Regions from separate parts of the Aminipila terrae genome, predicted to be linked through region 2. Evidence: riboswitches for the same ligand, from Rfam matches in the RefSeq annotation. Region 2 holds a riboswitch; the other holds the start of a gene.
The links. A riboswitch is a leader RNA that binds a small molecule or an ion and turns the genes downstream of it on or off. The one in region 2 is predicted to bind cyclic di-GMP.

Region 1: linked by a shared signal. The riboswitch ahead of Ami3637_RS05875 (PAS domain-containing protein) and the one ahead of Ami3637_RS02090 (prepilin peptidase) in region 2 are both predicted to bind cyclic di-GMP.

The regions. Positions count from the first base shown of each region.
Region 1 is NZ_CP047591.1:1,223,287-1,226,702, forward strand. Features, by position in the region: gene fliE (flagellar hook-basal body complex protein FliE) at 1-292, opposite strand, end outside; gene flgC (flagellar basal body rod protein FlgC) at 330-782, opposite strand; gene Ami3637_RS05875 (PAS domain-containing protein) at 1,070-1,438, opposite strand; cyclic di-GMP riboswitch class I at 1,545-1,627, opposite strand; gene Ami3637_RS05880 (NAD(P)/FAD-dependent oxidoreductase) at 1,871-3,256, opposite strand.
Region 2 is NZ_CP047591.1:444,930-448,345, reverse strand. Features, by position in the region: rRNA gene Ami3637_RS02110 (23S ribosomal RNA) at 1-924, shown strand, start outside; rRNA gene rrf (5S ribosomal RNA) at 1,009-1,125, shown strand; tRNA gene Ami3637_RS02100 (tRNA-Glu) at 1,132-1,206, shown strand; tRNA gene Ami3637_RS02095 (tRNA-Leu) at 1,213-1,295, shown strand; cyclic di-GMP riboswitch class I at 1,731-1,819, shown strand; cyclic di-GMP riboswitch class I at 1,966-2,053, shown strand; gene Ami3637_RS02090 (prepilin peptidase) at 2,195-2,848, shown strand; gene Ami3637_RS02085 (Flp family type IVb pilin) at 3,007-3,168, shown strand; gene Ami3637_RS02080 (TadE family protein) at 3,324-3,416, shown strand, end outside.

The sequences.
Region 1 (3,416 bases), 780 kb from region 2:
CTAAAAGGTCAATCGATAGCTGAGCTTTTGCGATATCAATACTGTACTGATGTAAATTATCACTCTGTCCGGTTGCAAGCTTCTGAGCATCAGCATTCACCTGCTGGTCCGTGCTGATAACATCCTTAACTGCATCTTCAAACACAGATTTAAATGGTACCTGCGCGCCCTGTGCTGCTCCGGCATCACTTACACCAGCTGTACCATTTACTGTTTTCTTATTGTCATTTACTTTATTAATCTGGCTTATATCCGAAATATTGTTAGCCACCTGTATAGGGTCTATAAACATCTCCTTATTACCTCCAATTTACTTCACATGCTGATAGTTATTTGCCAATATCCAGTGCCTTCTGAGCCATGAGTTTTACAGCATTTAGAACAGTCACATTTGCCTGATAGGATCTTGTAGCTGACATACTGTCTATGGTTTCTTCCAGCATGTTTACATTTGGAAGCTTTACATATCCATTCTGATCTGCATCAGGATTTTCAGGGTTGTATTCGGTCTTAAAATCACTCTGGTCTTGAACTATATTGCTGACCCTTACTCCTGGTGAATAATCACGTCTGACCATCCTGCCGCTGGAATCCTTCTCCAGTATTGCGTTGTTGAGAGAGTCCTTAAAGGAAACATCTCCAGCCTTGTCTTCAAAAACTACCATTTTCCTTCGATAAGGTCCACCGGCTTCCGTTCTCGTTGTGTCAATATTGGCCACATTTTCAGAAATAATATCAAGCCTTTGTCTCTGGGCTGTCAGCGCAGAAGCGCTAATATTCATTGAATTTAAAAATGACAATATACATACCACCTTTCTGGTTTTTGAATGATGTCATCCTTGACATTTTTATACGTAAAGTAAAACTGTTTCCCTACATTGGTAATTACATTTTTTCACATTGTTCCAAAAAAATGGATATAATCCTATCCACTTTTTATTCTTCTTAAATTATATATTATTCAACATATTTTGCAACTATTTTGCCTTATAAAACATAAAATATTGTAGAAAAATGTTTGTTTTTTTATACATTTTACAGCTGCATTTTTAAGCCTCAGATTATCCCACTACAAAATGCCTGCTGACAGATTATCACTAACACTTGTTATATCTGTTTCAACAATATTCATCGTAACCCGTTCCGGCTTATATATTAATTTTCCTTTGCAAAGAAGACATCTGTAACAGCCGTCCTTACACCTGACTTTTATATCAAAATTCAGAGTATTTTTCTTGTACCTCAATGCCTCTTCAATTAAAATATTCATCCGTATTCTGCTCTCTGAATCAAGCAGTTCAACTACATTATTTTCGTACGTTTCCTGTATTTCTTCTGGTTGGTATTTTCTGGTCATATAATAATTCTTATTTGCATATAACAATTTATGCACATTTGCATCAGCTATTTCAACTACAGCGACTCCTATATTACTCATGGTTGCCCACTCCTTTAACCTCTGCACCCTTTTCACTTAAATTTACTACATACAACTAATTTATCCAACTAAAAAAACTCCTATTGCACACTTTAGGAGTTCCAATATATGCAACTGGCTGCCATCTCACAGAGTTCAGGCCCTATAGTTTTGCGTCACAGTCTTTCGGCTGCTTTGCCAAATCTTCAGTTTTAACCATTCATATCCCACAAATTAAATTGGATTAAAACATTTTCAACATATTACATTTTATTCATGGAAATAGTGCAATTTCTAAATATTATAGCATAAATTTAATTTTTATCAATATATATTCAATATATTTTATACTAATTTTGCCTGATTTTTTGTAATATTTTAAAAGTTTTTGTCGAAAAAAGAAAAACAAGATGTTATCTTGCTTAATCATCTTGTTTTTTCATTTATATTTTGCTATTTTGAATATTTTTTAGACAGTATTCGACCCAGATGGATTCCGCTGGCTGAAGCCTGTGATAAAGAGTGGGTTACACCAGAGCCATCTCCCAAAGCATACAGTCCTTTCACTTTAGTTTCAAGGTTACCATCTACCTCAACTCTTGAATTGTAGAATTTAACTTCAACTCCATAAAGAAGCGTATCTTCATTAGCCGTTCCTGGAGCAATCTTGTCTAATGCATATATCATTTCAATAATGTTATCTAATTGTCTCTTAGGAAGTACAAGACTGAGATCTCCTGGAGTTGCTTTCAGTGTAGGTCTGGTAAAACATTTTTCCATACGCCTTTCGCTGCTTCTTCGCCCCTTGACAAGATCCCCAAACCTCTGCATGAGAACACCACCTCCCAGCATGTTTGAAAGCTTAGCTATGGACTCTCCATATTCGTTACTATCCTTAAATGGTGCAGTCAGTTTGTTGGACACTAAAAGGGCAAAGTTTGTATTTTCAGTTCTGAGGGATGGATCCGCATAACTATGTCCATTTACAGTCACAATACCATTGGTGTTCTCTGCCACAACTTCCCCATAGGGGTTCATGCAGAATGTTCTAACCATGTCATTATATTTATCAGTCTTATAAACAATTTTACTCTCGTAAACTTCATCTGTAATGTGCTTAAAAATTTCAGCAGGAAGTTCAACCCGGACCCCTATATCCACACGGTTTTGTTCCAGCCCTATATTCATTTGATTGCAGATATCCGAAATCCATTTTGAGCCAGACCTTCCAGTAGCCAGAACCAGATCCGTACATTGGAACTCTTCCCCTTTGCTTGTTTTTACATTAAAAGACCCGTCTGAATTCTGCATTACTTCAGAAATAGTTGAATAAAACTGCATTTCAACTCTTTCTTTCGTATAATTACATATTCTTTCAAGAATCTGGACATTCCTGTCTGTTCCCAGGTGTCTTACCTTAGCATCAAGCAGATTAAGATTATTCCTTAATGCCGTAGTCTTTAAATCGGAATTTCCTGTGGAGTAAAGCTTAGCATCCGCACCTCCGAAACTGCAGAGGACTTCATCCACATACTCCATTAGTTCCATGGCTTTATCCTGACCGATATAAGAATGCAGGTCTCCGCCAAATTTAGTTGTAATATTGTATTTTCCATCAGATAATGTTCCTGCTCCGCCATACCCATTCATAATGTGGCAGGGCTCACACTTAATACAATTGTTTGCTTTTCCTAATTTAATCGGGCATACCCGTTTCTCAAGAGGTGCACCTTTATCTAACATTAATATTTTTGCTGTATTATCAAGCTTCGTAAGTTCGTATGATAAAAATACTCCGCTTGCACCTGCTCCGGCAATTATAATATCATATTTTTTCATAATATCCTCCAACTCATCGGTCATCCTTTTGACCACACATTGTTACTATATCCGAAACTATAAAACAATTCAACTATTAAAAAATTCTATCAGGTATGGTATAATAAAGTTTAATAAATATTTTTAAGTATTGAACCGCAAGATTCCATGTAAAAACAGC
Region 2 (3,416 bases):
GGCGTAACGATCTGGGCACTGTCTCAACAATAGACTCGGTGAAATTGTAGTACCGGTAAAGATGCCGGTTACCCGCAGCAGGACGGAAAGACCCCATGGAGCTTTACTGCAGCTTGATATTGGATTTCGGCGTTGCATGTACAGGATAGGTGGGAGGCTACGAACCCAGTACGCCAGTATTGGGGGAGCCACCGTTGGGATACCACTCTTGTAACGTTGAAGTTCTAACCATGTACCGTGAACCGGTACTGGGACAGTGTCAGGCGGGCAGTTTGACTGGGGCGGTCGCCTCCTAAAGAGTAACGGAGGCGCCCAAAGGTTCCCTCAGCGCGGTCGGAAATCGCGCGAAGAGTGTAAAGGCAGAAGGGAGCTTGACTGCGAGACAAACAGGTCGAGCAGGGACGAAAGTCGGGCTTAGTGATCCGGTGGTTCCGAGTGGAAGGGCCATCGCTCAACGGATAAAAGCTACCCTGGGGATAACAGGCTGATACCGCCCAAGAGTCCACATCGACGGCGGTGTTTGGCACCTCGATGTCGGCTCGTCTCATCCTGGGGCTGAAGTAGGTCCCAAGGGTTGGGCTGTTCGCCCATTAAAGAGGTACGCGAGCTGGGTTCAGAACGTCGTGAGACAGTTCGGTCCCTATCCGCTGTGGGCGTTGGAAATTTGAGTGGAGCTGTCCTTAGTACGAGAGGACCGGGATGGACATACCTCTGGTGCACCAGTTGTTCTGCCAAGAGCATAGCTGGGTAGCCACGTATGGACGGGATAAGCGCTGAAAGCATCTAAGTGCGAAGCCCCCCACAAGAATAGATTTCCTCCAGAAATGGTAAGACCCGTGAGAGACTATCACGTTGATAGGTCGGAGGTGTAAGTGCAGTAATGTATTGAGCTGACCGATACTAATAGGTCGAACGCTTGACCAAAATGGTTTCAAGAAGGAATAAAACTGATAGAAAAGTATGTTATCCAGTTTTGAGAGTACACTCTCAAAAAAAGAATAGACAAAATCCGGTGACAATAGCGAGGAGGCTCCACCTGTTCCCATCTCGAACACAGTAGTTAAGCTCCTTAGCGCCGATGATACTTGGCGGGCAGCTGCCTGGGAAAGTAGGACGTCGCCGGTTTAAAATGGCTCCATGGTCAAGCGGTCAAGACACCGCCCTTTCACGGCGGTAACCCGGGTTCGATTCCCGGTGGAGTCACCAAAATATGCGCGATTGGCGGAATTGGCAGACGCACTAGACTTAGGATCTAGCGGGCGACCGTGGGGGTTCAAGTCCCTCATCGCGCACCACAGAAAATGTACATTGAAAGATGTACATTTTTTTTATGTATTAAAATGGGACTTGAACCCGAAAGGGCAGGAGCGTAAATGAGAAAGTACAGTGTACTTTTGAATAGCGACTGGTTCGAGCTGGAATGGAATAAAAGCGAAGAACGGCAGGCGAGCGAAGCGAGACTGTGTGAGTCCCTCATCGCGCACCATAGAAAACTTACACAGTATTGTGTAAGTTTTTTTTATGTCTTTAAAATTATATATACTTGAATGGATAGATGCGTAAAATAAAAATAATTTCGTCATTGCAAATAAATATGTATAAAGCGATAATTAAGGAAATTCAAGGCTTTAAAGGATTTTTTTGTTTATAAGGAGCATAAATTCAATATATGGAAAAAAATGGACTATTGACTAACTAAAATTAGTATGTATAATTAAGAATAATTTAATATGTATTTTCGGCATAGTCGTTGAAAAGCGATGACGCAAAGCTATAGGGGCTAAGGTGAGAATAATCACTATGCCAGCCAGTTGCAAACATTTGAAATAAGATTATATACCTGATATAGGTTTATTTGATGTGAGTTACTGCAATGCCCCTTAATGAATTTACTTAAGGTGGCATTTTTTTATAGCAGTATTTAATTATACTTAATTGTTGATATGAAAAATTTAATATTATATTTGTTTTTAAAGGCATAGTCGTTGAAAGGCGATGACGCAAAGCTATAGGGGCTAAGGTGAGGGAATCACTATGCCAGCCAGTTGCAAACACTTTAAAAAACTATTATGTTCATAGGGACTCTTGTGTCTATATGGTAGTTTTGCTTGCACGCGCCTTTTAATTAACAAAAAAAGAGGAAGCGTGCTTTTTTTTATTATATTTTTCTTGGTGACATGTTTGGAGGCTGATGATGAATATTTATTTGACTTTGATTTTTGGTATTTTAGGCATTAGTTTTGGAATGGTAATTCCACATATATCTAATGGCTTTGTAACTTATAAAAAATTACGAAATAACAGTGAAATTGTAGTTAAGAATTGTGATATAAGGACTGTCGGTCTAGTGGTGGTTTTAAATGGAGTTTTATGGAGTTATGCAGGAAGCAAAACAGAAAATATATTTATAACACTTTTAGTATCGCTGCTTTTTACAGTTGCCATACTTATTTCTTTAATTGATTTGAAAATACGGCTGATTCCTAATGAATTAGTTCTTTTTATCCTTTTTTTAGGGGCAGTATTTCAAATCCTGTATTTTGGATGGATGGCTTTATTATACGCGCTTATTTGTATGGTTGCAGTTGGATTTATGTTTATTATGGCAGGAAAACTTGTTGGCTTAGAACAAGTGGGAGCAGGTGATGTGAAGCTGGCTGCAGCAATGGGATTGATACTTGGATATCCAGATATAAAGATTGGTTTGATTGGAATGAGCGGGGCATTAATTGCCTTCTGTCTTGGAGGAATGACTATTAAAAAGCTAACTATGTACAGTTTTTTTCCGCTTGCTCCATTTATTATGTTTGGGACAATCTGTTCCCTTATTTACATTATAGGTTGGTAAGTTAGCGTAATATTTTAAAATATATACGCTTGTCTTATAAATAATGAATATATCCTGGCTGATAACTGGATTGAAAAGGAAAGGAGGAATAGTTCCAGTTATCCACTTTAAATGAAGAATCCCAATATAACGTTTTTTATTGTAAAGGAGGAAAGAATATGAAAAATTTACTTAGATGGTTAAAGAGCGAAGAGAGTGGACAGGGAATGGTAGAATATGGGTTGATTATTGCAGCTATTGCAGTGGTTGCCATCGTTACTTTGACCCCATTAGGAGGAAAAGTTGCTGCAATGTTTACTAATATTGGCGCCAGCCTTTAATAATCAGGACTTATTGAATAAATCAACACTTGTCCCCTACAATTTTTATAAATTGTAATATAATGGCAGGAATTACCCATATGCACGGGTCCTGCCATTTAAACATTTTAAATGGAATCAGAATTAAAGGATAAACAGAGAGGTGGTGAAAGGGGTTGCGCATTAAAAAGGAAAAGGGGCAGGCCATGGTGGAATTTGCACTGGTTTTACCTCTACTATTATTACTTCTCTGTGGTATTTGTGAATTT